DNA from 3 places in the Blautia argi genome. Region 1 is predicted to be linked to each of the others. Evidence: predicted binding sites of a transcription regulator. Region 1 holds the regulator's gene; each other region holds the start of a gene.
What was found. Region 1 encodes Rex, which represses fermentation and respiration genes when NADH is low (regulators of the CRP and FNR family bind a similar motif). Its sites were predicted from a motif close to ATTGTTAANTANTTAACAAT; they were not measured.
Positions count from the first base shown of each region.

Region 2: the regulator Rex is predicted to act here: its motif matches at 9,237-9,256, upstream of hypB (hydrogenase nickel incorporation protein HypB).
Region 3: the regulator Rex is predicted to act here: its motif matches at 2,864-2,883, upstream of gap (type I glyceraldehyde-3-phosphate dehydrogenase).

Region 1 covers NZ_CP030280.1:1,927,803-1,938,417, forward strand. The annotation lists gene alr (alanine racemase) at 1-927, opposite strand, end outside; gene DQQ01_RS09430 (NAD(P)H-hydrate dehydratase) at 946-2,424, opposite strand; gene DQQ01_RS09435 (redox-sensing transcriptional repressor Rex) at 2,488-3,135, opposite strand; gene abc-f (ribosomal protection-like ABC-F family protein) at 3,302-5,212, shown strand; gene DQQ01_RS09445 (NADP-dependent isocitrate dehydrogenase) at 5,245-6,456, opposite strand; gene DQQ01_RS09450 (GntR family transcriptional regulator) at 6,478-7,143, opposite strand; gene DQQ01_RS09455 (hydroxymethylglutaryl-CoA lyase-like TIM-barrel protein) at 7,156-8,550, opposite strand; gene DQQ01_RS09460 (S8 family peptidase) at 8,645-9,481, opposite strand; gene DQQ01_RS09465 (ABC transporter permease) at 9,551-10,615, opposite strand, start outside.
Region 2 covers NZ_CP030280.1:3,270,209-3,280,823, forward strand. The annotation lists gene DQQ01_RS15675 (carbohydrate ABC transporter permease) at 1-5, opposite strand, end outside; gene DQQ01_RS15680 (carbohydrate ABC transporter permease) at 18-917, opposite strand; gene DQQ01_RS15685 (ABC transporter substrate-binding protein) at 1,021-2,316, opposite strand; gene DQQ01_RS15690 (YesL family protein) at 2,762-3,457, shown strand; gene DQQ01_RS15695 (FadR/GntR family transcriptional regulator) at 3,447-4,154, shown strand; gene DQQ01_RS15700 (hydrogenase maturation nickel metallochaperone HypA) at 4,239-4,586, opposite strand; gene DQQ01_RS15705 (FAD-dependent oxidoreductase) at 4,602-7,355, opposite strand; gene DQQ01_RS15710 (DUF5692 family protein) at 7,386-8,429, opposite strand; gene hypB (hydrogenase nickel incorporation protein HypB) at 8,516-9,199, opposite strand; gene DQQ01_RS15720 (ASKHA domain-containing protein) at 9,666-10,615, shown strand, end outside.
Region 3 covers NZ_CP030280.1:1,245,809-1,256,423, forward strand. The annotation lists gene nifS (cysteine desulfurase NifS) at 1-257, shown strand, start outside; gene nifU (Fe-S cluster assembly scaffold protein NifU) at 308-754, shown strand; gene mnmA (tRNA 2-thiouridine(34) synthase MnmA) at 754-1,839, shown strand; partial or broken gene DQQ01_RS18090 (histidinol-phosphatase HisJ family protein) at 1,903-2,706, opposite strand; gene gap (type I glyceraldehyde-3-phosphate dehydrogenase) at 2,944-3,963, shown strand; gene DQQ01_RS06190 (phosphoglycerate kinase) at 4,068-5,261, shown strand; gene tpiA (triose-phosphate isomerase) at 5,434-6,180, shown strand; gene DQQ01_RS06200 (MFS transporter) at 6,423-7,709, shown strand; gene DQQ01_RS06205 (helix-turn-helix domain-containing protein) at 7,846-9,249, opposite strand; gene DQQ01_RS06210 (helix-turn-helix domain-containing protein) at 9,237-9,659, opposite strand; gene DQQ01_RS06215 (radical SAM protein) at 9,746-10,615, opposite strand, start outside.

The DNA of each region.
Region 1 (10,615 bases):
CGCAGCTCTTTTTCCATGAATAAGTACGCTTCCTTTGTTGGAAAGCCCTCTGGCATACCCATCTGCATATCCCACGGGAATGGTGGCAACTCTAGTTGATCTGGTAGTGGTAAAGGTACCGCCATAGCTGATTTCTACACCTGGCTCCACGGTTTTTATATAGGCAATGTGGCTTTTCAGCTCCATCACTGCTTTTAAGGGAACCGGTTCTTTTTCCATCTCCTCAGAGGGATACATGCCGTAAAGAATTACCCCTGCCCGCACAGCGTCCATGTTGGCCTCAGGCATACGGATAATCCCTGCGCTGTTGGAGCAATGCTTAATGGGAAAAGTCACCCCTGCCGCCTCGAGTCCTTTGAGAAACGCAGTAAACCGTTCAAACTGGCGACTTGCAGGATCCAGCTCTGTTTCGTCTGCTCTTGCAAAATGGGTGAAGATTCCCTCTGCCTCAAGTCCCGGCAAACGACAAATCTCCAGAATCTCGGGAATGTCTGTTTCCGGATTCCGATACCCGATTCTGGTCATTCCCGTATCAATTTTTATATGTATTTTCAGAGTCTTTCCTGCCCTTTTTGCTGCCTCAGACAGCTTTTTTGCCATAGAAATTTTAAAAACTGTAGGGCGAAAATCCTCCCGCACAATCCTGTCATAATCCTCTTCATAGGTATATCCCAAAATCAAGATAGGCTTCTGAATCCCTGCGTTTCTAAGTTCCATGCCCTCTTCCACAGTGGCAACCGCAATCCCCCAGATGTAGGGATAGGCTTCAATTTCTTTTGCCAGAGGCACTGCACCATGTCCGTAGCCATCTGCCTTTAAGACCGCGATGATCTGCGTGTCTTTTTTCAGGTTTTTCCTCATGCTGTTCAGATTATATGCAATGGCGTCCAAATCAATATTCGCCTGGATTCTTTTTTGTGTCCTCATGCTTTTCCTTCTTTCTTGTTAAAGTTCCTTTAGAATTTCTCCTGCCGCATCAATCAGATCTCCTGCCAGCATGGCTGCTCTCCCTTTTTTGGAGGCTGCCAGATCCCCGGCCCTTGCGTGAAGATAAACGCCTGTGCAGGCTGCCTGAAAAGGCAAAAGTCCCTGAGCCAAAAGACCCAGAATCAGTCCGGTAAGTACATCGCCGCTTCCTGCTGTCGCCATACCGTCGTTTCCGCAAAGATTGATGCAGGTTTTGCCCTCTTTGCTGCTTATCAGGGTTCTGGCATCCTTGCATACCAGTATGACCCCCAGCTCTTCTGCTGTTTTTTCTGTTATCTCTATGGGATTTTCCTTCCACCGGGCTATGGAAATACCGGTAAGCGCTGCAAATTCTCCCAGATGCGGGGTAAGGATTACCGGCCCCTTGCAGGCTCTTAGCAGTGCTTCCTTCCCCTTTAAAAGCCGCAGCCCGTCTGCATCAATGACAAGGGGCTTTTTTACAAGCTTTAAAAGCAGTTCCAGCAGCCTTTCGGACAGATGCGAGATTCCAATCCCCGGCCCAATGCCTATGACATCTGCCCAGTCCAAATTTTCTCTCACCAGTTCCTCAAGGGCGGTTTCCTCGTCGTAGACAGCCAGCATGGCTTCTGGAAAGCAGGCAAACATTTCCCGGTTTTCTTTCGGTGTGGCAATCTTCAGCATACCTGCACCACTTCGCAAAACAGCCTGTCCGCTCAAATATGCCGCTCCGAAGATTTCCCTGCTTCCTGCTACCAGAAAAACCTTTCCAAAGCTGCCCTTATTCCCGTCCGGCTTTCTTACAAGCGTCTTCAGTTCTTCCCTGGTACAGGCAAAAAGTCCGCTTCCAAAGGAGGGGGGCATTAAAATCCCCACATCTGCACTTATAAGCTTTCCTGCATAAGCTGCACCGGGATACAGACAAAGCCCTGCCTTTTTGTACCCAAAGGTAACGGTAAGATCTGCCCTTACGGCACAACCCAAAACTGCCCCTGTCCCAGCATGGATACCGGAAGGAATATCCACTGCTACAATTTTCCCCTGAAAATGTTCCAGACTTTCTATGGTTTCTCTGTAAGTTCCTTTTATCTCTCTGGAAAGTCCCACGCCAAACAGGGCGTCTACGATAGTAGTATATTCATGGACACAGAAAGTCTTGACAAAGGAAATCCCATAATTTCTGCCAATTTCTATCTGTTTTTCCATTTCTTTTGTAAAATGTTCCGGCTTTCCCAAAATACAGACATCTGTCTGATATCCCCCCAGGGTCAGAAGCCTGGCTATGACCACGCCGTCTGCTCCATTATTTCCGCTGCCACATAAAACCAGCACTTTAGAAAGTGGCAGCCCTTCTTTTTGCATGCTCCAAAAGACCTGCAGACCAGCCCGTTCCATCAGCACCAGGGACGGCATTTGCATCTGCTCTATGGTATAAACGTCCAACGCCTTCATCTGCTCTCCGGTTACAATCTGTTCCATTTTTTCACCGCCTTTTCCGGGAAAGCGAAAAGGGAGCTGCCGCAACAGCCCCTTCCCGCATGTTTATTTCTTCTCATGTTCGTTTTCATAGCAATTCAAATTATAGGACAAACGCATCAGGCTCTCGGAAAGATGTACATTTTCCACAATCACATCCTTCGGCACGTCCAAATCCAGATGCGCAAAATTCCAAATAGCACGAATGCCGTTCTTTACCAACAGATCTGCTGTTTCTGCCGCATTATTTTTCGGCAGGGTCAAGGTGGCAATTTCCACGTCCTGCTCCTTTAAAAACTGAGGAAGCTCGTCCATCATACGAATCTCGTTTCCTCTGATAGAAATCCCCTTCAGCACTGGATTCACATCAAAAATTCCTACAATCTTGAAGCCTCTTTTTTCAAACTTCACATAATTGGCAAGTGCCTGTCCCAGATTACCTGCACCTACAATAATCATGTGATGTGTTTTATCAAGTCCTAAAATTTTCCCGATTTCCTCATACAGATACGGAACATTATAACCATATCCCTGCTGCCCGAAGCCGCCAAAATTATTCAAATCCTGACGAATCTGAGATGCAGTTACCCGCATCTTTTCACTTAGCTCATTGGAGGATATTCGCTCTACGCCTTCTTCTATAAGTTCACCTAAATATCTGTAATATCGGGGTAGCCTTTTGATCACTGCCTTTGAAATGCACTTTTCCTCCATGACGACCCTCCTGTATTTAAAATACACATTTCTACGTTTCATTATAATGGATTGTTAAATTAAAGTCAATTAATTTTCTTTTTCTGTGTTGTCAAATAAGAATTTTCCGCTATAATAAATAGGACAGCTTTTCAGGCTGTACGGAGTTTTAAAGGAGATTAGAACCATGATACTTGCATGTCAAAATATAGAAAAGTCCTTTGACGGCGTCACCCTGCTTTCTGACGCCAGCTTTCACATTGAAGAAAGAGAAAAGGCAGCTTTGGTAGGCATTAACGGTGCAGGAAAATCTACACTTTTTAAAATCATTGCAGGCGAACTTGCGGCAGATGGCGGTCAGGTAATTTTAGCGAAAGGAAAAACCATGGGCTATCTGGCGCAGCATCAGGAAATGGACGGGGATTTATCCATCTACGATTCTCTTTTGAAGGTTAAGCAGCACATTCTTGATATGGAAGTGCGTATGCGCCAGTTAGAAAAAGAGATGAAGCATGCCACAGAAGTAGAACTGAATAAAATTATGGAAACCTATTCCAGACTGACCCACGAATTTGAGCTGGAAAATGGCTATGCCTATAAAAGTGAGCTGACCGGGGTATTAAAAGGTCTTGGTTTTGCAGAAGGAGATTTCGACAAAATGCTTTCCACCCTTTCCGGAGGACAGAAAACCCGCGTGGCGCTGGGACGTCTGCTTCTGTCAAAGCCGGACATCATTCTTTTGGACGAGCCTACCAACCACCTGGATATGGATTCCATTGCCTGGCTGGAAACCTATCTTTTAAACTATCCGGGAGCTGTATTTATTGTATCCCATGACCGGTATTTTCTGGATAAGGTTGCCACAAAAATCGTGGAAATTGACAACACAAAAGTAACCTCCTTTACAGGAAACTATAGCGCCTATAGCGAAAAGAAAGCTATGCTCCGCCGGGCTGCCTACCAGGCATATATAAACCAGCAACAGGAAATCAAACATCAGGAAGAAGTCATTGCAAAACTAAAATCCTTTAACAGGGAAAAATCCATACGCAGGGCAGAAAGCCGGGAAAAAATGCTGGAAAAAATAGAGGTGCTGGAAAAGCCCGCAGAAGTGGACGATTCCATGCGTATCACTTTAAAGCCACGAATCATAAGCGGCAACGATGTGCTGGAGGTAGAACATCTCAGCAAATCCTTCCCTTCTCTTCCTTTGTTTGAAGATTTGAACTTTCAGATAAAGCGTGGAGAACGGGTTGCCATTATCGGAAACAACGGTACCGGAAAAACTACGATCTTAAAAATTTTAAATCAGGTAATTCCGGCTGACAGTGGCAGCTTCCGACTGGGAAGCAAGGTACATATCGGTTATTATGACCAGGAACACCATGTGTTACACATGGAAAAAACGATTTTTGAAGAAATCTCCGATGCTTATCCCAAACTTACCAATACGGAAATCCGCAACCTGCTGGCAGCCTTTCTCTTTACCGGAGATGATGTGTTTAAACCTATTTCTGCATTGAGCGGTGGAGAACGAGGACGTGTTTCCCTGGCAAAACTTATGCTGTCCCAGGCGAATTTCCTGATTCTTGATGAGCCTACCAACCACCTGGATATCACTTCCAAGGAAATCCTGGAGGAGGCCTTAAATAACTACGAGGGAACCGTGCTTTATGTGTCCCATGATCGTTATTTTATCAATAAAACAGCCACCAGAATTCTGGATCTGACCAATCACAAGCTGGTAAACTATATTGGAAATTATGACTATTATCTGGAAAAAAAAGAAGAACTGACGAATGTCTATGCACCAGAGGAAAAGTCAGAAGCTCCGGCAGAAACCGTATCTGCCAATAAACTGGACTGGAAACAGCAAAAAGAAGAACAGGCACGCCTTCGGAAACGGGAAAATGAATTAAAGAAAACGGAAAAAGCTATTGAAAAGCTGGAGCAGCGGGACAGCGAAATTGACGAGGAAATGACAAAACCGGAAATTGCTACCAACGTGGCAGAATGTGTCCGGCTTTCAAAGGAGAAAGCGGAAATTGCTGAAAAACTGGAAACTCTTTACGAAAAATGGGAAGAGCTGGCCGAATAGGTCGCTCTTCCCTTTTGTCAAAAGGTATTGGATTAGTACAGCTTTGCTTCCAGCGCTTTACGGATTTCGCAGATAAAGTCCTGGCTGTTTAAAACAACCGGATTTGGATTTGTGGTAATCAGGGCCAAATCCTTTGTCATTTTGCCGCCCTCAATGACTTCCACAACAGAAGCCTCCAGCTTGTCTGCAAAACTCTGCAGCTCAGGATTTTTATCCAGCTCTCCTCTCTTTCTCAGAGCCCCGCTCCAGGCAAAAATGGTCGCCACAGAGTTTGTAGAGGTTTCCTCGCCCTTTAAGTGCTTATAATAATGGCGCTGCACTGTGCCGTGGGCTGCCTCATATTCAAAATAGCCTTTTGGAGAAACCAGCACAGAGGTCATCATGGCAAGAGAACCAAAAGCAGAAGAAACCATGTCGCTCATCACATCTCCATCATAATTTTTACATGCCCAGATAAAGCCGCCCTCTGCTTTCATTACCCTTGCCACTGCATCATCAATGAGTGTATAGAAATAGGTGATACCTGCTTTTTCAAAAGCTTCTTTATATTCTGCATCAAAAATCTCCTGAAAAATATCTTTAAAAGTGTGGTCATACTGTTTGGAAATCGTATCCTTTGTTGCAAACCACAAATCCTGGCAGGTATCCAGAGCATAGGAAAAACAGCATCTTGCAAAACTCTCAATGGATTCGTCCAGGTTGTGCATGCCCTGCAGCACCCCTGCCCCCTGAAATTCATGAATGGTCTGGCGGGTTTTGGTACCGTCCTTGGCTGTGAAAACCAGTTCTGCCTTTCCGGGTCCCGAAATCCGCATTTCAGTATTTTTATATACATCACCGTAAGCATGTCTTGCCAGAGTGATTGGCTTTTTCCAGTTTTTTACACAGGGTTCAATGCCTTTTACTATAATAGGGGTGCGGAACACCGTGCCGTCTAACATGGAGCGAATGGTTCCATTAGGGCTTTTATACATTTCTTTTAAATGATATTCTTCCATACGGGCAGCATTTGGAGTAATGGTGGCACATTTTACACCTACCCCATATTTTTTCACTGCATTGGCTGCGTCCACGGTCACTGCGTCATTTGTTTCATTGCGGTATTCCAGCCCCAGATCATAATACTCTGTCTTTAACTCCACAAAGGGATACAGCAATTCCTCTTTGATGATTTTCCAGAGGATTCTCGTCATTTCATCTCCGTCCATTTCTACCAGCGGTGTTGTCATTTTAATTTTTTCCATGGCGTATTCTCTCCTTTTCGTCTATTTCATTTCTTCCTTCAAAACTCTTTCCACATCAAAATTTTTCAGATTCTCTATGGTATTCTGAATATGCAGGGAAGCTGCCTGTTCTGCCTTCCTTGCATCTTTTGCCCGAATGGCTTCTAAAATAGTTCTATGCTCACTGTTCGAAGGCCTTGCCCGCATGCGAAACTGCAGGGAAGCCATGCGGACCCTCTGGAGATATTCATGAAAATCAGAAAGCGTGTGGGCCAAAATCCGGCTTCCTGATGCCTCATACAAAAGCTGATGAAACCTGCCGTCCTGCTGACAGACCTGTTCATAATTCCCTTTATCTGCATGAAAATCTGAAAGATAGATAACTTCCTCCATTTCCTCTAGCTGCTCCTTTGTGGCATGCTCTGCTGCCATAGCTGCGCACAAGCCCTCCAGCTTTGCCCGGATCCGGTACATATCCATAACGTCCCGCGGTGAAATCCCTGTAACAAAGGCACCTTTATTTGGAATGAGCTGCACCAATCCCTCAAGTTCCAGTTGGCGGATTGCCTCCCGTACAGGCGTACGGCTGACACCAAGCTCCTTTCCAATGGTACACTCTACCAGCTCATCGCCCTTTTTGTATCTGCCCTTTAAAATATCCTCCCGGATTTTATTGAATACCTTACCTCTTAAAGATCCTCCTGCCATATCTTTTACACCTTATTCGTCCAGGTTCAGATTCAGCCGCTTACAGCTTTCTGCAATCACCTGCAAGAGCTCTTCATCTGTAACCACTGTGACCCTTCCTTCTTCATATTGTCTGTCCACCCAGGCCTTTACCATAACTGTCAGCTCACTGTTTTTGTCTATCTGCTTTTCTTTAGCAAGCCGGAAATGATTGTTTATCCAATGTGCAATCCCCGCAAGACCGGAGGTATTGGAAACAGCTACCTGAGGGGCTTTCTTTAAAAACTTCTCTGTATCAAAGATATTATAAATTTCTTCATTTTTCAAGAGTCCGTCTGCATGAATTCCGGCTCTTGTCACATTAAAGGAGGAGCCTACAAAGGGGGTACGGGGAGGAATCTCATATCCAATTTCTTTTTCATAGTATTCTGCAAGCTCTGTAATAACTGTTGTATCCATACCGTCCAGCGTTCCCTTTAGCTGGGCATATTCAAACACCATGGCTTCCAGAGGTGTATTGCCCGTCCGCTCTCCTATGCCAAACAGGGAACAGTTGACTCCACAGGCGCCATAGAGCCAGGCTGTAGTGGAATTGCTCACTGCCTTATAAAAATCATTGTGTCCGTGAAACTCAATGAGTTCAGAGGGAAAGCCTGCATGCGTCATAATTCCGTAAATAATTCCGGGAATGGATCTGGGGATTACTGCTCCGGGGTAATTGACGCCATATCCCATGGTGTCGCAGCAACGCACCTTAATGGGAATGGAATATTCCTCCATAAGCCTAGTCAGCTCCATGCAGAAGGGAATCACATATCCGTAAATATCGGCTCTTGTAATATCCTCCAGATGACATCTGGGACTGATCCCTATTTCCAGGCAGTCCCTGATTACACTGAGATAGTGATTCATAGCCTCTCGCCTGGTCATTTTCATTTTATAAAAAATATGATAATCCGAGCAGCTTACCAATATGCCACATTCCTTTAATCCCAGTTCTTTCACCAGCTCAAAATCCTTTTTGCTCGCCCGAATCCACCCTGTAATTTCCGGAAAGGAATAGCCTTTTTCCATACATTTATCCACTGCGTCCCGATCCTTTTTGCTGTACAGGAAGAATTCACTCTGTCGGATCTTGCCATTGGGGCCTCCCAAGCGATGCAAATATTCATAGATACGTACAATCTGCTCTGTGGTATAGGGAGCTCTGGACTGCTGTCCGTCCCGGAACGTGGTATCTGTAATCCAGATATCGTCCGGCATGTGATGTGGGACAATCCGGTCATTGAAAGCAATTTTGGGAACTTCAGAATAGGGAAACAGATTATGAAACACATTTGGGGTTTCCACGTCCACCAGAGGATACATATGTTCCTCAAGTTCTAGCAAATTGGTGTTATAATTCATTCTGACAGCTCTGTTTATCATGATACACACTCCTCATTCATTAGCTTAGCGTTATACTCTAATAAAGTATTTGTATCATTGTATACAATCACACAAGAAATGTCAACCCTATTTTCTAACTTTCTCTTAGAAAATCATCCAAAGAAAACAGTCCCCACCCCTGCAGGTTATGAGGATATCCCAAATCCCTTGCCCTGCTTTTCAGTCGCTTTTTAATCTCCAGATTGGTATATTCCGGGTGTTTTTCCAACAGTAGGGCAATTCCTCCGGACACTGCTGGCGTGGACATGGAGGTACCACTTTTTACCGTATAGGGAAAAGCCATGTTTTTATTTGCACAGGAAGAAATCTCATTTCCCGGTGCTACAATATCCGGCTTGCTGATACAATCTCTTGTGGGACCTCTCCCGGAAAGCCCCAGATGATTTACCAGCATATCCGAGGAACCCACAGTAATGATTTTGCGGCTGCACCCCGGTGCAGTAATGCTGCCTCTTCCGGGTCCCTGGTTGCCTGCGGCTGCCACTACCACAATCCCGGCGTCCCAGGCCTTCTCCACAGCCTCTAAAAGCCTCTCATGGCCATCCCTGTGAGTAGTACCTACAGAAATGTTAACAATGCGGATACTATAAGTTTCCTTATGCTCCAAAATCCAGTCTATAGCCCTTATGACATTTTCCTGCACTCCGTTTCCGTTTTTGTCCAAAACCTTTATAGGAAGCAAGCTACACTCCGGAGCCACGCCGCAGATGCTTCCTTTTGAAGCCCTGCCGCTGCCGCCCAAAATCCCCAGCACATGGGTTCCGTGTCCATTGTCATCATAGGGAAGACTGCGCCCCTTTACAAAATCCCGAAATGCCAGGATACGATTCTCGAAATCCGGGTGGGGAAAAGCTCCGGTATCCAGCACTGCTGCCGTTATACCTTTTCCCGTAAGCCCTGCTCTGTTCATTTTCTTCACCTGCCTGTTTGCCTTTTCCTGCTCTTATTAAGATATTCCGGGAAAAGAAACCGGTCACATCTACTCATTGATTTCCTCAATAATCCCTTCTTCCAAAATGCTTCTTCCCGCCCATTCCATAGCAAGAATACAGATTGCTACATTGAGTACCAACAGTCCGATGACCGGAGCCGGTGACACCCACGCAACCGGGTTCAGATAAAGATAAACACGAATCAAAAAATAGTAGAGAATCTTCTGTATCGGAAAATACAGGGCAAAGAGCACCAGATTGGTGTATATTCCGTACCGAACTCCCTCTCTGAACAACATTCGGCGAAAGCCAGTATCCGTGATTCCCATGGCGCGCAAAATTCCAAACTCATGCTTTCTCGCTGCCACCAGATACTGCATACTGTTGATAATATGAAGCACACTGATTCCCAGCATCACAATGGCAACTCCATAGAAAAAGAGCATCTTTTGTTCTACAAAAGCATTTTCTGCCTGAATCATACGGGTGTAATCCTTTACCATACATTTCGGCACGCTTTTGGTAAGCTTTCTTATTTCATCGGAAACCACTGCTCCGTCCACCCCCTCCTTCAGCGTAATTCCTAAATTACGATATCCGGTTATGCCAAAATATTTTTCCATCTGCTCTCTTGTCATAATAATATCTACCGTATCTGTTCCATCATCTCCAATAAAAGCTTCTGTTTTAGCAAGAGGTCTGGACACAAGGGCTGCCACCCCAAACTCCTGCTCTGTATAAAAAGTGTCCTCCTCCTGAAATTTCAGAACTTCTGCAGGTACCTCTGTACTTCTTGGTGTTTTCAATGTAATAGACTCCCCGGCTTTCACTGCAATGCCCTCATAAGTTCCCTGTCCACCCATAATGGTTTTAAAAATTACGGTATCTTCTTTCCGCATGGTGTCCGGGTCAATACTTCCTTCCAAAAGATAGTCTGAAAGTTCCAAAAGCATTTCATCATCATATCCATATACATTAACCTTCAGCTTATAATCCCCATCGCCTTCAATGGTTGCCCTACCGTTATATTTTTCCATTAACACAGGGTCTGGTTCCAAATCATCGGAAGGGTCTGTTTCTGCAAAATAAGAGGTCCACACCAGTTTTCCGTC
Region 2 (10,615 bases), 1.3 Mb from region 1:
TTCATTCTGTTTCCCCCTTAATTGTAGAATACCCATTTTTTCTGTCCAATCATCTGGAACACAGTAATAATCATAGTAATAACAAGCAGAAGAACTACAATCGTAGCCCCGTAGCCCATATTCTTATTTACAAAGGTATACTGATAGAACAGGTATACCAGTGACTGTGTTTTATCCAACGCCGGATTTGTTCTGTCCATAACCATATAAATCAGGTCAAATACCTGAAGAGAGCCGATAACACGGGTTACCAGTACAAAGAAAATCGTTGGGGACAACAGCGGAATTGTAATGTGGAAAAAGCTCTTAATCCCTGTAGCTCCGTCAATCTCCGCTGCCTCATAATAGTCATGAGGAATTTCCTGTAAACCGGAAAGGAATAATACCATGTTATACCCGATAATAGACCATACACCAATAATCGCAATGGCAAAAACAGCTATCTTCGGGTCTGAAATCCATTTTACATTTGTATGGAATACGTTATTAATCAAACCAAACTCGGAGTTAAACAGCCATCTCCAAACCATGGCAACAGCCGCCGGTGCAGCTACCATAGGAAGAAAAATAATTGTCCTGTAGGCAGAACGCCCTTTCATTTTCCGGTTCAGAAGCACTGCCAGCACCAATGCAATAATAATGGAAAACGGAACTTCCACAATCGCATATTTTACGGTGTTCAGCAATGCCTGCCATACTTCTGAATCTCCGAAAACCTTTACATAGTTTTCTGCTCCGATAAAAATATTTCCCTTACCAAAATCACCTGTCTTGAAGAAACTCTGGTAAACGGTCTGGAAAATAGGAATAATATTCAGTACAATCAATCCAATCATTGTTGGAAGAATGAACAGCCAGCCCCAGATTGTTTCACTGCGCTGTCTGCCTGTCTGTGCAGGTTTTCCTTTCTTTGCCACAAAACTTCACTCCTTTTTTAATAAAGGGCTGTCGCTATAACATTTTCCCAGCGACAGCCCTCTCATTTTTAACTATCTGTTGCAAAACATTTTTCAGTAGAATTTATTTACCTTCTTCTGCCAGCTTCTCGTTCATCTGTGCTGCCATTTCTTTACAAGCGTCTTTCATAGATTTTTCACCTGTGTAAACACTCTTCAGGATTTCGTTGTCTTCGTTTTCCCATGTTACAGTAGTTTTAGAATATGGTCTGATTTCCATATCTTCCATCATGTTGATGTAAGCCTGAAGATTAAAATCTGCTGACTTAGCCCATGCATCAGAGGTGCCATTGTATGCAGACATTGTAACACCAAGTTCTGCCTGTTTCTTCTGTGCTTTTTCAGAACCCAGGTATTCAATTAACTGCCAGGCTTCTTCTGTATGTTCTCCGTTTGCTGCCGCTGCCCAGCCAAGTCCATTATATAAAGAAACTCTTCTGCCTGTTGTAGCGCTCTTCGGAAGCTCTACTAAATCACAGTTCTTTGCCGTATACTCATTATCTCTGTACGCAGCAACCATCCAGGAGCCCTGTGGAACCATAGCAACTTTGCCGGACTGGAAGAGTACATCTTCACCGTTTTCAGACATTACTTCCAGAGGAGGCATTACACCATCTTTAATCCAGCCTTCCAACATTTCCATAGCTTCAATTGTTTTGGGATCGTCCCAACCGGATTTTGTCTTATCATCGTTGATAATGTATCCGCCGTTATCATAAACCATATTGTAATAGCCTGCCTGGTTATTATCATTTCTTAAAACAAGACCATACTGGCTTCCATCTGGTTTTGTCAGCTTTTTAGCTGCTTCTGTTACATCGTCCCATGTCCAGTCTGCTGTAGGATACGCCAGTCCTGCTTCATCAAACATAGCTTTGTTATACCAAAGAGCAATGGTATCAACATCTTTTGGTACTGCAAAGTATTTGTCTTCATATGTATATAAGCCCCAGATATCTTCCGGATAGTTTTCAGGGTCAATCTTATCACTTTCTGCAATTTTGTCTGTCAGGTCCAGAAGCATGTCGTTGGACATATATCTTTCACTTTCATTAGAGTGCATCCAGAATACATCAGGAAGAGAACCGCCCTGTGCACCTGCTTCCAGCATTGTCCAGTATTCTTCCCATTTTACAACGCTGAGTTTTGTCTTGATTCCTGTTTCTTCTGTAAAATCTGCCAGAATTTCTTTAATACCCGGTTCCTGGTTTGCGTCCCAGATAGAAACAGATAATTCCACGTCCTTGGAATCAGAACCTTTGTCTGCATCTTTTCCGGAATCAGAAGAACCACCACAGGCTGTCATGGAAAATACCATTGTACTTGCAAGTGCCAACGCCATTACTTTCTTAAACTTCATGTTTTTTCCTCCTTTAATAAAAGTCTTTCGTCATAATTACCAACTTTTCACGTCTTATCGACCGATGCATTCATTATAATTGCATATGGAATTATGTTAAATATCCATATGTTTTTAATATATGGAAAAATGTTACTTGTTTGTGCGTATTGTATACTTTTTTCGACTTTTATCCGGCACAGCGTCGGCTTTTTCCCAATATTTTTTTCTTTTTTATCCATTCAAAATGTTCATTTCCCTAATTTCTTATTGACTTTTCCTGTATTTTTACATGTTCCTTTTCATTCCCCATTAATATTTATGACATTTATACATGTTTATTCTATCATTTTTCCATATTTGCTCATTTATTCAAATCCACATGTGATATTTCCTTTACATTTTCCGTTCATTAATGCTAGAATACCTTTTAGAATTTATGGCTTATGCCGGAAAGGATACGGATATGAATTTATTGAACGACAACAATCCTGTTCATATTTTTCTGAACAAAATTGGTGATGTAGTAATTGCCAATCTTCTTTTTGTCTTTTGCTGCATTCCAATCATTACCATAGGACCGTCCCTGACCGCCCTGTACCACTGTATGTTAAGAACTATAAAGGGAAACAACAACGGCACAACCAAAACTTTCTTCCGCGCTTTTAAACAGAACTTCCTGCAATCCCTCCTGGTTTCCCTGCTTCTGACTGCCACGGCTTTTGTTCTGTTTACCAACATACGCTTTTTACAGCACAGCGCCTCCCCTATGGGGAAACCTCTTTTCTATGTTTCCCTGGGAATCGCCGGACTTTTCATTATCCTGGCGCTGTATATTTTTCCTGTAATTGCAGCCTTTGCAAATACAACCCTGAACCTGATTAAAAATGCCTTTATTTTTGCCTTTATGCATTTTCCTTCCACCCTTGTCATTGCAGTGGTTTCCATTCTTCCCATGTATATGACCTATCAGGATTTAAAGCTCATGCCCCTGTATGCCTGCTGCTGGTTCTTCTTTGGCTTTGCACTGACTGCCCTGATAAATTCATCACTGCTCTACAGAATGTTTAAACCGTTTTTAGAAAAAGCAGAGGAAGCAGAAAAACCCACTGCCATCACCACAGACAAAACTCAGACACAGGAGGAAACTCATGGAATTTGAAAAAATCAGTTCTCCCTCTCTTCGGGAGCTTTTTGTTCAGCAGCTGGAACATATGATTCTCTCCGGAAAACTCCCGGTTGGTACAAAACTGCCGCCGGAAAGACAGCTTTCCCAGGAAATGCAGGTAAGCCGGGCAGTCATTAACGGAGGCATCTCGGAGTTGGAAAAAAAGGGGTTCCTGATTGTAAAACCCAGAAGCGGAACCTATGTGGCGGATTACCGGCGAAATGGCACTGCCGAAACACTTCTTGCCATTATGAATTACAACGGCGGAAGATTGAAACAGGAGGAAGTACGCTCCATCCTGGAGGTACGAATTGCCCTGGACACCCTTGCCGCCACACTCTGTACCAGCCATATCACAGATAAAGAACTGGATTATCTTGAGGCGCTTACCGAACGCATAAAAGACGCTGTTTCTATCGACGAGGCAGTAAACGCTGCCTATGAATTTCAGCACGAATTTGCCCTTGCCTCAGGCAATACCCTAATTCCCCTGATTTTCTCCTCCTTTAAGGTGGCAGTCACCTCCCTGTGGGAAAGATTCTGCGTCCTGTACGGCACAGACGCCCTTTACGAAAACACAGTTTCTCTCCTTGGTTTTCTGAAAAACAGAGATACTCAGGGAGCCATTGAATGGATAAACAAATCCGTTGCCCAGAGCATTGACGGAAACAGAAAAATCTATTATGAGTAATGTTCTATGATAGTAAAAAGACTGGTGCAAAGTTCCGGGAAGAAATTTCTTCTCCCCGCTTTTTTGTACCAGTCCTTCTCTTCTTTAACACCCACTTATTTCTTTTATAAAAAATTCATTTCCCTGCTGCAGATAGGTGCGCTCGCTGCCGCAATAAGGACAGATTTTCCCATGCTCCACTGTCCCATAAGTCTTTTCACAGTCCTCGCAAAAAGTAACTGCAGGAATGGTTTCTACCACAAGGGCGCTTTCCTTTAATATTTCGCTCTTTTTCTCAACTGCCCACTTCCAGCAGTTCTGCAGATAAGATTCTATCACACCGGAAACTTCCCCAAGCTGCAGGGTTACAGCTTCTATTTCTGTGAGCTGGTTCTCCTTTGCCACCTCTTCCACGGTTTTAATTACATGAAATACAACGCCAAGTTCGTGCATGCTTCTCTCCTTTTCCTATTTCTTTTTGGAGAACTTAATCTTAATTGCCTGTTTTGCCCCATATGGAAGAATGTATTTCAGCTTATCCTCACTCTTTCGCATGGTGCTGCATTCTGGATTTTCCCGGTACAGGTGAATGGCATCAAATTCGCACTTTGTGGTGCAGATACCGCAGCCGATACATTTATTTTCGTCTACCACAGAAGCGCCGCAGCCCAGACATCTGGCAGTTTCCTTTTTTACCTGCTCTTCTGTAAAACTCTGTCTTGCCTCTTTAAAAGAGGTTTTCCGGTCTATTTTCTTATCATATCCCGGTATCTGGCGGCTGGAATTGTCATATTCCTCTACCAGAATATCCTGCTTGTTTAATTCCACAAACTGTCTGCGGTTTCGTCCAATGGTCAGACTGCTGTGCGGCTGTACAAAACGGTGAATAGATATAGCACCCTCTTTGCCTGCTGCAATGGCATCAATAGCAAATTTCGGTCCTGTATACACATCTCCGCCCACGAAAATATCCGGCTGTGCAGTCTGATAGGTCACAGTATCCGCCACTGCACCGTTTCCTCTTCCAAGTTCTACCTTCTCGTTCTTTAACAAATCGCCCCAGACAATACTCTGACCCACACTCATAAATACATGGTCACATTCCACGGTCATGGTTTCCTGCTCATCGTATTTCGGATTAAAGCGTCCGTCCGCGTCCTTTACAGATACGCATTTCTTAAACACAATGCCTTTCACTCTGCCGTTTTCCGTAAGAATTTCTTTCGGACCCCAACCACAGTGAACGGATACGTTTTCTTCCTCTGCCTCCAGAATTTCTTCTTCTGATGCAGGCATCATATCCCGACTCTCCAGACAGTACATGGAAACACTGTCCGCGCCGCAGCGCATACTGGTTCTTGCTACATCAATAGCCACATTTCCACCGCCGACAACTACGGTTTTTCCGGAAATCGGATAACTGTGATCTTCTCCCACGGCACGAAGGAAGTCCACGGCTGTCATCACACCATCTGCGTCCTGCCCCGGTATTCCCGGCAGTCTTCCCCCCTGGCAGCCAATAGCAATATAAAACGCCTGATAGCCCTGCGCCCGCAGTTCGTCCAGGGTAATATCTTTTCCCACTTCTACACCAGTTCGGATTTCCACTCCCATTTCTTTAATAACATCAATCTCTGCCTGTACCACATCTTTTTCCAGCTTAAAGGACGGAATACCATAAACCAGCATACCGCCGGCCTTCTGATTTTTCTCAAAAACAGTAGGCTTATATCCCTTTTCTGCCAGGTAAAAAGCACAGGACAAACCGGCAGGACCGCCTCCGATAATGGCGATTTTTTCTGTAAATTCTCCTTTTAAGGAAGGCACCACCTTTTTTGGTATATATCTTGTTTCTGCTTTTAAATCCTGTTCTGCGATAAACCGCTTTACTTCATCAATGGCAACTGCCTCGTCAATGGTTCCTCTGGTACATGCGTCCTCGCACCTGCGGTTACAGATACGTCCGCACACAGCCGGGAATGGATTTTCCTTCTTAATCAGCGCCAGAGCATCGGTATATCTGCCCTGTGCAGCCATTTTCAGATATCCCTGAATAGCAATATGTGCCGGACAGGCAGTCTTACACGGCGCAGTTCCGGTATCATAGCAGTTGATACGGTTTTTATCCCGGTAATCCTCTGTCCACATATGCGGTCCCCAAGGTACTTCTGACGGAAGAGGCTGTTTTGGATATTCCACCTGGCTTCCGTCTTTTTTACACAGCTTTTGTCCCAGTTTTACTGCCCCTGCAGGACAGTATTCCACACAGCGTCCGCATGCCACGCAGTTTTCTGTTTTCACATGCGCCACATAGGCAGAACGTGACATATTGGGCGTATTGAAAAGCTGTGAAGTACGCAGTGCATAACACACGTTTACATTACAGTTGCAGATAGCAAAAATCTTATTTTCGCCGTCAATGTTGGTAATCTGGTGAACAAAGCCGTTTTCTTCTGCCTGCTTTAAGATTTCCATAACCTCATCTCTGGTAATGTAACGTCCGCCTTTGTTGGTTTCCACCACATAGTCTGCCATATCTCCAACAGCAATACACCAGCCTTCCGGGTCGTCAGCGCAGCCCTCGTCAAAGGTTTTGCGGGAACGGCGACAGGAACAGGGGCTTGCCGCATATTTGCCTTCATATTTGTCCAGCCAGTGGGAAATATGCTCCACAGATACCGACTGATTTTCCATCTGAATGGCTTTTTCCACAGGAATGACATGCATACCGATTCCGGCGCCTCCCGGCGGTACCATATGGGTGATTTTTTCCAGCGGCACACGGCTCATACGCTCAAAGAAACGCCCCATTTCCGGGTGCTCGGTTAAAATATCCTCATTCATGTTTGCAAACTCTGCGCTGCCAGGTACAAACATGGGAAGCACATACTGCTTTTCATGCTTTGGATTCTCCCAGTTATACTCAATAACTCCGTTCACTGCCAGCTTTTGCAGCATTTCTTCCACATACGCTTTATCTTTCCCTGTGAGTTTTACCATGTCCTCCAGGGTTCTTGGTTTACGTTTGCCCATTTTCAGTGCAAGCTCTGCCATTTCATCTGTACAAAGAATGGAAAGCCCGATATATTCCGGGGATTCCTTTGTGATTTTTTCCAGTCCCAGCACAACAGGCGCCCGGTCTGTAATCATCTTTGCCAGCTTTGCAATGGGTTCACGGAAAGGTTCTTCCGGGTGTGGATTGGGAAACAGGGAATCTGCCATAGTTCATCTCCTCCTTATATCAATATCTGTTTATTGTTTTTCTGCTCTTGCCATAGCAAGCTTGAAATCTCTCTGATCTGTAAAAATTTCGTTGGTGTACGGATTCTTTTTCTGCTCTTTTGCACGTTTGATAACCGCTGCAAGACAAAGCACATTGGCAGCCAAAGCCAGAAGTGCAATCACACCCTGCATAGTAGGATTTACAGATACAGGACGAACGGCCGCGTCCATGACACCGTCCTTATACAACACGGGAAGCACTGCAAATTTCCCCTGTTCCTGAAACAGCGGGAATACCTGGGCAAACATGCACCACAACGCCAGTGTATTGGCGCGATTCTGAATCCAGCCGCCTTTATTCCACAGCATAGCTGCAAAGGTTGGAGCCAGAAGAAGCGCAACGCCGCAGTACCAGGAATGTGTAGGCAGATTGTTGTAGGTATAGGCAAAGTTCCAGATATCATAAGCAACAATAAAACACCAGGTCATATCCGGCCACAGCATGTCGTGTTTTTTCCTGGAGGTATAAATACCAAGCCAGCCGGTCATACAGAAGATATTTAAGATTCCCGCAATTCCATTGACCCAGTTCCACCAGCCGCCGTAAAGCCATACGTTTTCAGAAGACAGCCACCAGCGGTCGCCCTGTGCTGCCAACGCCATAGCGCCGCGGACGCCGGATTCAAAATCGCTTCCCACAGCAATGAGAATGTTAATGGCTACAATGGCAAATGGAAAAATCTTGAACCAGTCTTTCTTTCCGATTCCCCAGTGATACTTTAACATCATGAAACCAATACAACCTGCGGTTGCTGCATAAAGTTTGGCGTAATGGAACCAGCCGTTCATATGTACATAAGTATCATTGTTCAACGCCCATTCAGAGCCGTTTGCCGCGCCCACCTGAATAGCGATAAAATATACGGTAAGCGCTGCCGGAAGAATCAAGAAACAGAAAATTCCTCCCACCTTGGAACGGCGCGCAATTTCATTTACTGCAATCAGACATACAAATACCATAAGCCAGCCAAAAAGCTGCCAGCCTGCGTTTTCTCCATAGATTTGAAATAACATTTTTTACCCTCTTTCTTTTTCTGTAGCTTCTTTTGTTGTTCTGCTTATATCCGACTTTCCTTCTCGAACATCGGTGTTCGCATGGTTTACTTCTGCTTTTCTTTACCAGTCCAGTCCGCTGTTTCCCGGCGCAGCCAGTCTGTCCATTCTGCAAATCCTTCCCCGGTCTTTGCGGAAATGGGAATTACTTTTGCCTTTGGATTACGTTCCTTTATGTATTCCCTGCACTTTTCCATATCAAAGTCAAAATACGGAAGCACGTCTGTTTTATTAATCAAAACTACGTCGCACACAGAAAACATCAAAGGATATTTAAGGGGCTTATCCTGGCCCTCCGGCACAGACAGAATCATGGCATTTTTACATGCCCCGGTATCAAATTCTGCCGGACAGACCAGATTTCCCACATTTTCCAGCACAACCAGATCCAGGTCTTCTGTGCCAAATTCCAAAAGTCCCTGACGTGTCATATCCGCATCCAGATGGCACATGCCTCCGGTGTGAATCTGTATCGCCTTGGCTCCGGTTTCTGAAATAGTCTGTGCATCTACGTCAGAATCAATATCCGCCTCCATAACCCCAATCCTCATTTCGTCTTTGAGCATGGAAATGGTTCGCTTCAGCGTACTGGTCTTTCCAGCTCCGGGAGAAGACATCAGGTTCAGCAAAAAGGTTTTCTGTTTCTTCAATGTCTGTCTGAGTCTGGCAGCGTCTGCATCGTTATCTTCAAAGATACTTCGTTTTACTTCAATCACCTTAAATTCTTTCATTCTCTCACCTCGCCTCTTAATCTGGTCATACCAGAAGATTGTTATTATTTTATCATTATATAGTTTGATGATGTCTTTGTCAATATTTCTAGCTTTATTGAGCAATTTAATCAGGGTTTATCCAGGTTTTTGAAAAAAATCCAGGTTTTTACGAATTCTGGAATCTGGTATAACCAGTTCCAAAATGAAGATTTTAAATGAATTTTTGCACACTTTTGTTCTTACGGAAAATTATTACAAAAATACATCTTTATTTCCCTTGACTTCTTCCGCGCCCATATGCAAAATAAATATATAACCAACAAATTTGTGAAAACGCAGAAAGAGTGATGGAAATATTCTCAAAAGAATTGTTGGAGCCAGACAAAAATACAGTGCAATATATGATTGACGAAATGCAGGAAGCCCTAAAACGCATCTCCATTCTGGAGAAGCAGTTAAAATAAACACCATCGGAGGAAAAAACATGACCGGACTATGCCACAAAAAATATCTGAAACTGACACCACCCACAGAAGAAGATTCCCGCTCTGCTCAAGTACGGATTTTAGATGAGCTTTCTGACATAACAGACCCTGTTCAGTTTTCCATGAAAGCGCTTCGGCAGCTTTCCTCTGTCTGTGTAAACGCAGACTGGGAAATTACAGTTTCTTTAAGCTGGGACGGCTGCAAATGGCTGATTACCAATCTGGAAACAGGTGATACATCTTCTAATCTCTATGGACTAGCTGTAGATTTAGGCAGTACCACAGTTGTCATGCAACTGCTGGACTGCATCTCAGGCAAAGTCCTGGCACAGACCAGCGTTCGGAATCATCAGCGGGATAAGGGATTGGAAATTTTGTCCCGGATATTTTTTTCCAAAGATAATCCTGAACATCTGGAAGAACTGCGTCAGCTCACCTTAAAAAGTATTCTGGAAGGTATGGAAAACCTGAAAAAGCATACGGGTATAGAGGTTCATCAGTGCGGCGCTATGGTTATCTCCGGCAACAATGCCATGATTCATTTTCTTGTTGGACTGGACCCATTTCCTATTTTTTCCTCTCCCTATGCTGTATGGGCAGATCAGCTTGGCTTTTATCCTGCACAGGAATTAGGACTCCCCCTCTCCTGCCCGGTCTATCTGGTTCCCGCAAGAGCAAACTATCTGGGCGGAGATATTACCAGCGGTCTGATAGACGTCAATATTCAGGAGAAAGAACAAATTCAGGTATTTTTTGATGTAGGAACAAACGGAGAACTGGTTATCGGAAACAAAGATTTCCTGCTCTGCGGCGCAGGCGCTGCCGGTCCTGCTCTGGAAGGTGAAGCCGTCCGTACCGGTATGCGGGCAACTGCCGGTGCTGTTACTGATGTCAAACTCCAAAAGGGCGCGTTTCTTCTCTCTACGGTAGATAACTTACCGCCTGTGGG
Region 3 (10,615 bases), 680 kb from region 1:
TGGATATGAAGGGAATTGCAGGCTCCAGCGGTTCTGCCTGTACATCAGGTTCCTTAGACCCTTCTCATGTGCTTCTGTCTATTGGACTTCCTCATGAGATTGCACATGGTTCTCTGCGCCTGACGCTTGGAGAAGACATTACAAAAGAGGATTTGGATTACACACTGGAACAGATTAAGGAAATTGTGGGAAGGCTGCGCGAGCTTTCTCCTTTATACGAAGATTTTGTGAGAAAACAGAAAAACAGTAAAAATTAATGGGAAAATTGAAAACAAGAAAAAACTTGAAATGAACGGAGGAATTTGTTATGTACAGCGAAAAAGTTATGGATCATTTTCAGAATCCAAGAAACGTAGGAGAAATTGAGAATGCCAGTGGTGTGGGAACTGTAGGCAATGCAAAGTGTGGAGATATTATGCGTATTTATCTGGATATTGATGAAAACCAGATTATCAAAGACTGTAAATTTAAAACCTTTGGCTGCGGCGCAGCAGTGGCAACCAGCAGTATGGCAACAGAGCTGGTCAAAGGGAAAACCATTCAGGAAGCCCTGCAGGTAACCAATAAGGCAGTTATGGAAGCCCTGGACGGACTTCCACCAGTGAAAGTACACTGCTCTCTTTTAGCAGAAGAAGCTATTCATGCAGCGCTGTGGGACTATGCAGAAAAACATGGTATTAAAATCGAAGGACTGACGAAACCAAAATCTGACATTCACGAGGGTGAAGAGGAAGAAGAGGAGGAAGAGTATTAATGGCAAAGAAAAAGGTAGTAGTAGGGCTATCCGGAGGCGTGGATTCTTCGGTAGCTGCTTTACTTTTGAAACAGCAGGGATATGAAGTTATCGGCGTTACCATGCAGATTTGGCAGGAAGAAAACCGGGAATTTCAGGAAGAGAATGGCGGCTGCTGCGGATTAAGCGCAGTAGACGACGCCAGAAGAGTGGCGCAGATGCTGGACATTCCCTACTATGTAATGAATTTCAGAAAAGAATTTCAGGAGAATGTCATTGATTATTTTACCCGGGAATACCTGGAAGGCAGAACGCCGAACCCGTGTATTGCCTGTAATCGGTATGTAAAATGGGAATCTCTTTTAAAGAGAAGCCTGGATATTGGCGCAGATTATATTGCCACCGGGCATTATGCCAGAGTGGAACAGCTTCCAAACGGCAGATATGCTATCCGCAATTCCGTCACAGCCAGAAAAGACCAGACTTATGCGTTGTATAATCTTACTCAGGAGCAACTTTCCAGAACCCTGATGCCGGTAGGAGATTATACAAAAGACGAGATTCGTTGTATGGCGGAAGAAGCAGGACTTCCTGTGGCGCATAAAAAGGACAGTCAGGAAATCTGTTTTGTGCCGGATAACGATTATGCGGGATTTATTGAAGAGCATACAGGAAAGCACATAGAAAAGGGTAATTATGTGCAAAAGGACGGTACGGTTATCGGGCAGCATGAGGGGATTATCCACTATACCATCGGGCAGAGAAAGGGATTGAATCTGGCTATGGGACGCCCGGTATTTGTGACGGAAATCCGACCGGAAAGCAATGAGGTAGTCATCGGGGAAAATGAGGATTTGTTTGTGCATAGCCTCCTTTGCGACAGAGTGAATTTTATGGCTATTGAGAAGCTGGAGGACGGTATGAATCTCATGGCAAAAATCCGTTATAATCATGCAGGAGCCCCCTGTACCCTGGAGGACGCGGGAAATGGAAAAGTGAAGGTAACCTTTACAGAACCCCAAAGAGCCATTACGCCGGGACAGGCCGTGGTGTTCTATCAGGGAGAATATGTGGCAGGCGGCGGCATTATTCTCGGGAGGGCATAGAAAAAGACTGTAGTGTCAGGAAAAGTCTGATACTGCAGTCTTTTGTCTTATCAAGCTGTATCCTTAGAGTTTTATAAATTCCGGTTTTCTTTTTCGGAAAATCGTATAATAGCGGAATCCACATGCCTTTAAAAGTTCGCCTGTCTTTAGAAAGTCATAAGCCATATGTTCCGGTGCATGGCCGTCAGATCCCAGTGTTAAAAGTTCGCCTCCCAATTCCCGGTATCGCAGAAGGATATCTTCTGTGGTGGGTTGGGGTGCCCCAGTCCGTATTTAAAGCCGGCGCTGTTGCACTCCAGCCCGATTCCCTTCTCAATCAGAGTTTTTAAAATCTCGTCCAGAATATCTGCATAAGTCTGATAGGAATAGCCTTTGTTTTTCTCGGGACCGTAGCGAACCACATAGTCGATATGTCCGCAGGTATCAAAGCAGGAAAAGGTTCTCAGGTTTTCCAGAACAACTTCAAAATATCGCTGATAGGCTTCTTTTTTGAGTCCTGTTTTCGTAAAATTCAGGATTGTATGGGTCAAGTCTGTCCACAATGTGAGTAGAGCCTATGAGAAAATCAAAATTCTCTGAATCGGCGAGTGCAGGAATTTCTTTCTTTAAATGTGGCTGCAGACCCATTTCCAGACCAAAGAAAACAGAAATCAAACCGGCATATTTTTCTTTTAATTCCAGGCAGGTTTTCTTATAAGCAGGCAAATTCACAAGAAAAGAAAAATTCCCCGGGGGAAAATCCAAATCCATGTGTTCAGTAAAGCAGATTCCGGGAAGCCCCAGAGAAATACCCTGCAAAATCATACGTTCCATGGGCGCATTGCTGTCACTGGAAAAGGAGGTATGTAAATGAAAGTCGTAATACATGGCAAAACTCCTTTGCTGTAAAAAAAGATTTTTTTTCATTATAAATGCTTATGAGCAGGGGTTTCAAGTATTATTACAGGAAATTGCTATTTAAATAAACAGGAATTTTGAAAATGGGCTTGAATTTTTGGATAAAAACAGGTACAATATGGACAAGGTTGATGTTTCTTTAACAAAGTTTTACGTTTGTTGAAGAACTCCCATATAAATCAATCACTTTTAGGAGGAATGAAAATCATGGCAGTAAAAGTAGCAATTAATGGTTTTGGACGTATTGGACGTCTTGCATTCAGACAGATGTTCGGAGCAGAAGGATTTGAAATCGTAGCAATCAACGATTTAACATCTCCAGCTATGTTAGCTCACTTACTGAAATATGATTCTACTCAGGGTAGATATGAATTAGCTGATAAAGTAACAGCAGGTGAAGATTCCATCACAGTTGACGGAAAAGAAATCAAAATTTACGCAAAAGCTAATGCAGCAGAACTTCCTTGGGGAGAAATCGGTGTAGACGTAGTTCTGGAATGTACAGGATTCTACACATCAAAAGAAAAAGCACAGGCTCATATCGATGCTGGTGCTAAGAAAGTTGTTATTTCCGCTCCGGCTGGAAACGACCTTCCTACAATCGTTTACAATGTAAACCACGAAACATTAACAGAAAATGACAACATCATTTCTGCAGCTTCCTGTACAACAAACTGCTTAGCTCCTATGGCAAAAGCATTAAATGACTTAGCTGAAATCCAGTCCGGTATTATGTGTACAATCCACGCTTACACAGGCGATCAGATGACACTGGACGGACCACAGAGAAAAGGTGATTTAAGAAGATCTCGTGCAGCAGCAGTAAACATTGTTCCAAACAGTACAGGTGCTGCAAAAGCTATCGGATTAGTTATTCCTGAATTAAACGGAAAATTAATCGGAGCTGCTCAGCGTGTACCAACACCTACAGGTTCTACAACAATCTTAACAGCAGTTGTAAAAGGAAACGTTACAAAAGAACAGATTAACGATGCTATGAAAGCAGCAGCTACAGAATCTTTCGGATACAACACAGATGAAATCGTATCCAGCGATATCGTTGGTATGAGATATGGTTCTCTGTTCGATGCTACACAGACAATGGTTCTTCCATTAGACAACGGCACAACAGAAGTTCAGGTTGTATCATGGTATGACAACGAAAACTCTTACACAAGCCAGATGGTTAGAACAATCAAATACTTCGGAAAATTATTAAACAAATAATTTTAAGGTATTTATAAAGGCTCAGAAAGGGGTCCGGTCTATTGTGGACCGGGCTCTTTTCGTCTTTTCAGAGCCGTAAAATAATGTAAAGGAGGCATTTTACAATGCTCAATAAAAAATCAGTAGATGATATTAATGTAAACGGAAAAAAAGTACTGGTTCGCTGTGATTTTAACGTACCATTACAGGAAGGTAAGATTACAGACGAAAACCGTCTGGTTGCAGCGCTTCCTACTATCAAAAAATTAATTGCTGACGGCGGAAAAGTAATTCTCTGTTCTCACCTTGGCAAGCCAAAGGGAGAAGCAAAACCGGAATTATCTCTTGCACCTGTTGCGGTACGTCTGTCTGAATTATTAGGACAGGAAGTAAAATTTGCAGCAGATCCGGAAGTTGTAGGACCAAATGCAAAAGCAGCAGTAGAAGCTATGAAGGACGGCGAAGTTATTTTACTGGAAAATACACGTTACAGAGCCGAAGAAACAAAGAACGGCGAAGCGTTCTCCAAAGAACTGGCTTCTCTTTGTGATGTATTCGTAAACGATGCATTCGGTACCGCACACCGTGCACACTGCTCTAACGTAGGTGTTACACAGTTCGTAGACACAGCAGTTGTAGGATACTTAATGCAGAAAGAAATCGACTTCCTGGGAAATGCAGTAAACAACCCGGAAAGACCATTTGTTGCTATCCTTGGCGGAGCAAAGGTATCCAGCAAAATTTCCGTTATCAATAACCTCCTTGACAAAGTAGATACTTTAATCATCGGCGGTGGAATGGCTTATACCTTCTCTAAAGCAGCAGGCGGAAATATCGGTATTTCCTTATGCGAAGATGATTATCTGGAATATGCATTGGAAATGAAAAAGAAAGCAGCAGAAAAAGGCGTAAAACTTCTTCTTCCTGTAGACCACAGAATCGGTGACGCATTCTCCAATGACTGCAATATCCAGATTGTAAAGAGCGGTGAAATTCCGGAAGGCTGGGAAGGTATGGACATCGGACCTGAAACAGAGAAAATCTTCAGCGAAGCTGTAAAAGATGCAAAAACAGTTGTATGGAACGGACCAATGGGCTGCTTCGAAATGCCTAACTTTGCACATGGTACAGCAGCCGTTGCAAAAGCACTGGCTGATACAGATGCTACTACCATTATTGGCGGTGGTGATTCTGCAGCGGCAGTTAATATTCTGGGATATGGTGACAAAATGACTCACATTTCCACAGGCGGCGGCGCTTCCTTAGAATTCCTGGAAGGCAAAGAACTCCCAGGTGTTGCAGCAGCAAACGATAAGTAGGCCGAAAGCAACTTAGCGAAAGCGAGCCAACGGCGAAGCTTGAGGTTAGTGCGAGGCCCTTCTCGAACCTTAGCGAGCATGTGTGCGAGCTTAGTTGAGAGAAGATACCCGTAAAGCAACTTAGCGAAAGCGAGCCAACGGCGAAGAAAATTGTAGAAAGAAGGATAAATCCATGGCAAGAAGAAAAATTATTGCTGGTAACTGGAAGATGAACATGACTCCAAGTGAAGCAGTTGAATTAGTAAACACATTAAAGCCACTGGTGGCAAATGAAAATGTAGATGTAGTATTCTGTGTTCCTGCAATTGATATTGTACCTGTTGTAGAAGCTGTAAAAGGCAGCAACATTCAGGTTGGTGCAGAAAACATGTATTTTGAAGAAAAGGGCGCTTACACAGGCGAAATTTCTCCAAATATGTTAGTTGATGCCGGAGTAAAATATGTTATCTTAGGACATTCTGAAAGAAGAGAATATTTCGGAGAAACAAACGAAGATATCAACAAAAAAATGCACAAGGCATTTGAACACGGCTTAACTCCAATTATGTGCTGTGGCGAAACTCTGGAACAGAGAGAACAGGGCGTGACAATGGACTTTATCCGTCAGCAGGTAAAGGTTGGTTTCCAGGGAATTACTGCAGAGCAGGCAAAAGAAGCAGTTATTGCTTACGAGCCAATCTGGGCTATCGGAACCGGCAAAACAGCTACTACTGAACAGGCTCAGGAAGTATGCAAAGCGATTCGTGAATGTATTGCAGAAGTTTACGATGAAGCAACTGCAGAAGCAATCCGTATTCAGTACGGCGGTTCTGTAAATGCAAAGACAGCTCCGGACTTATTTGTTCAGCCGGATATTGACGGCGGACTGGTTGGCGGCGCTGCCCTGAAACCGGATTTCGGTTCTATTGTAAATTACTAATTTTTAAATATGTCGTAGCGGAAAAAGCGGCTACCGTTTTGGCGATTGAAAAAATCGTAAAGCGGCAGCCGTTTTTGTTTGCAAAAAATGTCATAATCATACAACGTATTCGGTTAACATATATTTACTGATTTCTCCATTAAAAAAAGAAAAGAAATGATATATATTTACATGAGTAGAGATACTGGAATAGTATCTATTATGATTGTTGTAAAAAAAATTCAGTAAGTGAGGCGGTTATCATGAATACAATATTTAAGAATTATATCATATTTTGGGCAACACAATCTTTTTCGCAACTTGGAAGCGCAATGACAAGTTTTGCCCTTATTATATGGACATATGAACAAACAGGAGCAGCCCTGAGTGTTTCTTTATTATCCTTGTTTACATATGTTCCATATATTATAGTTAGTATATTTGCCGGTACTTTTATTGACAGAGCAAATAAAAAGAGAATATTAGCTATTGCAGATACATGTGCAGCATGTTGTTCGGTAATTATTTTTGTATTGTTTAGTTGTCATATGCTAAAGATTGAATATGTATATATACTCAACATGATTATTGGATTTATGAACGCATTTCAATCTCCGGCAGAATCTGTAGTGATAGGACTTCTAATACCAAAAGATAAACTTAAACAAGCCAGTGGCTTAGATTCTTTTTCGTCTAATCTAATCACAATTGTATCTCCTATGTTGGCAACAGCTTTAGTTAGTATTTGGAACATTGGCATTGTAGTTGTGTTTGATTTACTTACATTTGCTTTTGCTATTTTTTCTTTGATTTTTATGGTTCATGTAACAGAGGATATAGAAGTTACAGAAGAAAGCGGAGCATTTCGAGGGTTTAAAGAAGGACTTTCCTTTTTACAAAAGCATAAAGAAATTTGGTGTATTATTATAACGATGTCATTTATAAATTTTTTCTCAAGACTGACATACGAAAATATTTTGTCCCCTATGATATTAGCGCGAAGTGGAGGTTCAGAAATAAGCCTGGGAATTGTTAATGCAGCTATAGGAGGAGCTGGTATCATAGGGGGAATATTTGTTACGGCACTCACAAAAAAGATAGATGCTGTTTCTATGATTTATATTCCCATGATTTTTTCTTTTTTTTGCGGAGATTTATTAATGGGGATTGGAAATAATACAATAATATGGTGTATAGCAGGTATCGCCGCAAGTTTCCCTATTCCATTTATTTTTGCAGGTCAACGTATAATACTATATAGGGTGGTTCCCCGGAATATTCAAGGAAGAATTTTTGCTGTCAGAAATGCCATTCAATTTAGTAGTATTCCGATTGGGATTTTACTTGGCGGTTTGTTAGCAGATTATATTTTTGAACCATTTATGCTTCAAAAAGGCATGATTGCTTCTGTATTAGGAAGTTTGGTAGGGAATGAACAGGGAAGTGGAATGGCAGTAATGTTTTTATGTACAGGTATCTTGGGGGCAGTAGGGAGTATGATTGCTTTTCATCTACCAACAATTAAAAAAATGAAAAATAAATATTTTTGAGTTCAAAAGGAGCAAAGCTAGATAGTAAGCGCTTACTGAAATTTTAAAGGTTCATTCATTGACATTGTTCTTCAGTAATACCTGGAACGATGTCAATGAATAGAGAGATGTTCAAAAGGCTGCTGGGGTAATCCTTTTAGGAGTTTATTTTGTCATAATAATTGCTGATAATTTCTAAGTTTTCTTTGCTCTCGGGATAGAGGCAACATAAATTGTAAGCAATTTGGATATACTTGATACCATGATTTTTTTCTTCTGTGCAGTGAGTGATTTTGTGTTTTTCAATATAATTCCAACCTATATTATATACAAAGTAGTAAAGATAATTTCCCTTGTTATGATTCATAAGCCAAGAGATACCTTGGCGGCTTATGTTAATACTTTCTTCATATTTTCCCGATTTTCCCAATAGATTAGAATAATTTAGTAAAAATAAATGATAGGATTTTGTGTAATTATGGATATCGTTTTCAAAGTATTCATACATATTGTAAAACAATCTATTTGAAGTTTCGAAGTCACCTGTTTCTTCATAAGCAATAGCGAGATTATTTAAAATAAGTAATTCATTTTCTGTAAAAAAAGGTTTTGAATGAAAACTTTCTGGAGAGTATTCTTTGAATGATAATTTTAATAAAGTTTCCAGTTTTAAAATATATTCCGATAAACTAAGACAACCATTTTCATAATCTATTGTGTATTGAACTCGATTTATAAATTGGCAGTTTTCAGCATATGTCAAGGGTAAAAGATTTTTGCTGATTATATTGTTTATTTCGGCTTGAGCTTTATCGTATAGTCGATTTTCGAAATAATAGAGTAACTTATCGTGTAGTGCTAAGGTTCCAATATCTTCTGTTTGATAATGAAAGATAATAGTATCTTCTGGTATTCCCAGCTTTTTCATGATTTTACTATAGTTTTCTTCAGAAGGATTTAGAGAGCCATTTTCATATCGAGTTAAGGTATAAGAATCACATATATTTTCAGATAATTCTTCTTGAGTCATATTTTTTTTAATACGATAATAAGTGATTAATGAGGCTTTATTATAATCAGACATACTTACTGCATTAATATAAAGACAATGAGCATATTTTTTCTTCAAAAAATCTAAAATAGAAATTTGATTTTCATATTCTGATTGTTGTTCAGGAGTAATAGAAAATAGTTTTTCTTCCAGCTGCTTTTTTAAAGTAATTACTTCTTGCAAAGGATAAAAGAAATAATTTGCTATAAGCCCGTCAAAGGATTGTTGAATATAAGAATATGCTATACCAAAATTATTTTGTGTATAGTTTATTAAAGCTAGTTTATATAATACATTTAAATAGATATATCGAATGCCTAAACAATTTGAAGATTCGTTCCTTATGGAAGAGTCCAGTTTTGTATAAAGAACATGTGCATTTTTCAGTTCAGCTTTTTCTTCATAGGAAACTGCCAGGTAATATATTATTTGCAATTCAGTTAATGACAGCAAATTATGGTGGAATCCTTTATCGTCAATATATATTTTTGTTTTTTCTAATGATTGCAAAAAAAGGCTATTGCCTGTTCATGATTCCCCATATTTTTCATAATTAAACCGTGGCTATATAGACAGAATTGTTCATGTATTTTAGGGGATTTAGAAGATTTTAATTTTTTATAGTCAGATATAGCATTCAGAGCGTCATCGTATTTTTTGTTTTCAATAGAAGATGTAATAGTTGCCTGTAGCTGAGATAGTGTATATTCATCATTGTTGATAATCATTTCATATTGGTTTGAATCACACCCAAGTCTTTGTAATAAGTATGTTAATAAAAACTTATCAGGAATTCTTAAACCGTCTTCATATCTTGAGAGTGCCGTAATACTACACAGTCCGTTTGCCACTCTTTTTTTGGTATAATGTTTTGTAGTTCTTAATTGATATAAAAGTTCTCCTATTGAAAGTTCTAACATGAATTTGTTCCCCCTGGAAAATAAGTTAATTGTCAATGGTTTGAATATTAGATGGTTTGTTAAGCCGATAAGTCCGATACAGTTCTTTATAATCCCTCCAGATGAAAGGAGGGCGTATAGCTGGATTTTGCGCTGGTTCGTTCCTGCATAAACCCGTTGGTAAGTCCAAGAGCAATGGCTTTGTCCACCACTTTCCGGTATTCATAGGTAGTAACGCGGCGGTTGATTTCAGGATAATCGCTGCTTTTATAGGAGGGCGTATACTGGCTTAGCAGGCTGAGAAGAAAGCTGTTTTTGGGAAGGGATTCTTTTAGCCAGGTTAAAAGCTTAAAAGAATCTTCCTTGCAGCCTGGAAGCACCATATGACGTATCAGCACTCCCCTTTGCAGCATGCCTTCTTTGTCAAAGACAGGAGCAGGGCATTGCTGTACCATGGTCTGAATCGCCCGGCTGGCAAAGGTAAAGTAATCTCTGGCTTTGGAATAGCGAAGAGAGAGGTCTGAGTCGTAATATTTTAAATCCGGCAGCCAGATATCTACATAGTCTTTTAATAAAGCAATGGTTTCCGGTTTTTCGTATCCGCTGCTATTGTATACCACAGGTATAGTCAGACGATTTTTTACAGCGTCCAGGGCAGGAAGAATCTGAGGGAGAAACTGGGTGGCAGTTACCAGATTCAGATTGTGTGCGCCCCGCTCCTGAAGAGAAAGGAAAATTTCACCGAGCTGCTGAGAAGAGAGTTCTTTTCCAACGCCACCTCTGCTGATGGTATGATTCTGGCAAAAGCAGCATTTTAAAGTACAACCGGAGAAAAAGATGGCGCCGCTTCCTCTGGTGCCGCTGATGCAAGGTTCTTCCCAAAAGTGCAGTGCAGCCCTGGCAGCCCGGATTGTGGAGAAACAGCCGCAATAGCCTGCAGTGAGGTTGCGGTTTACTTTGCAGTTTCTGGGACAAAG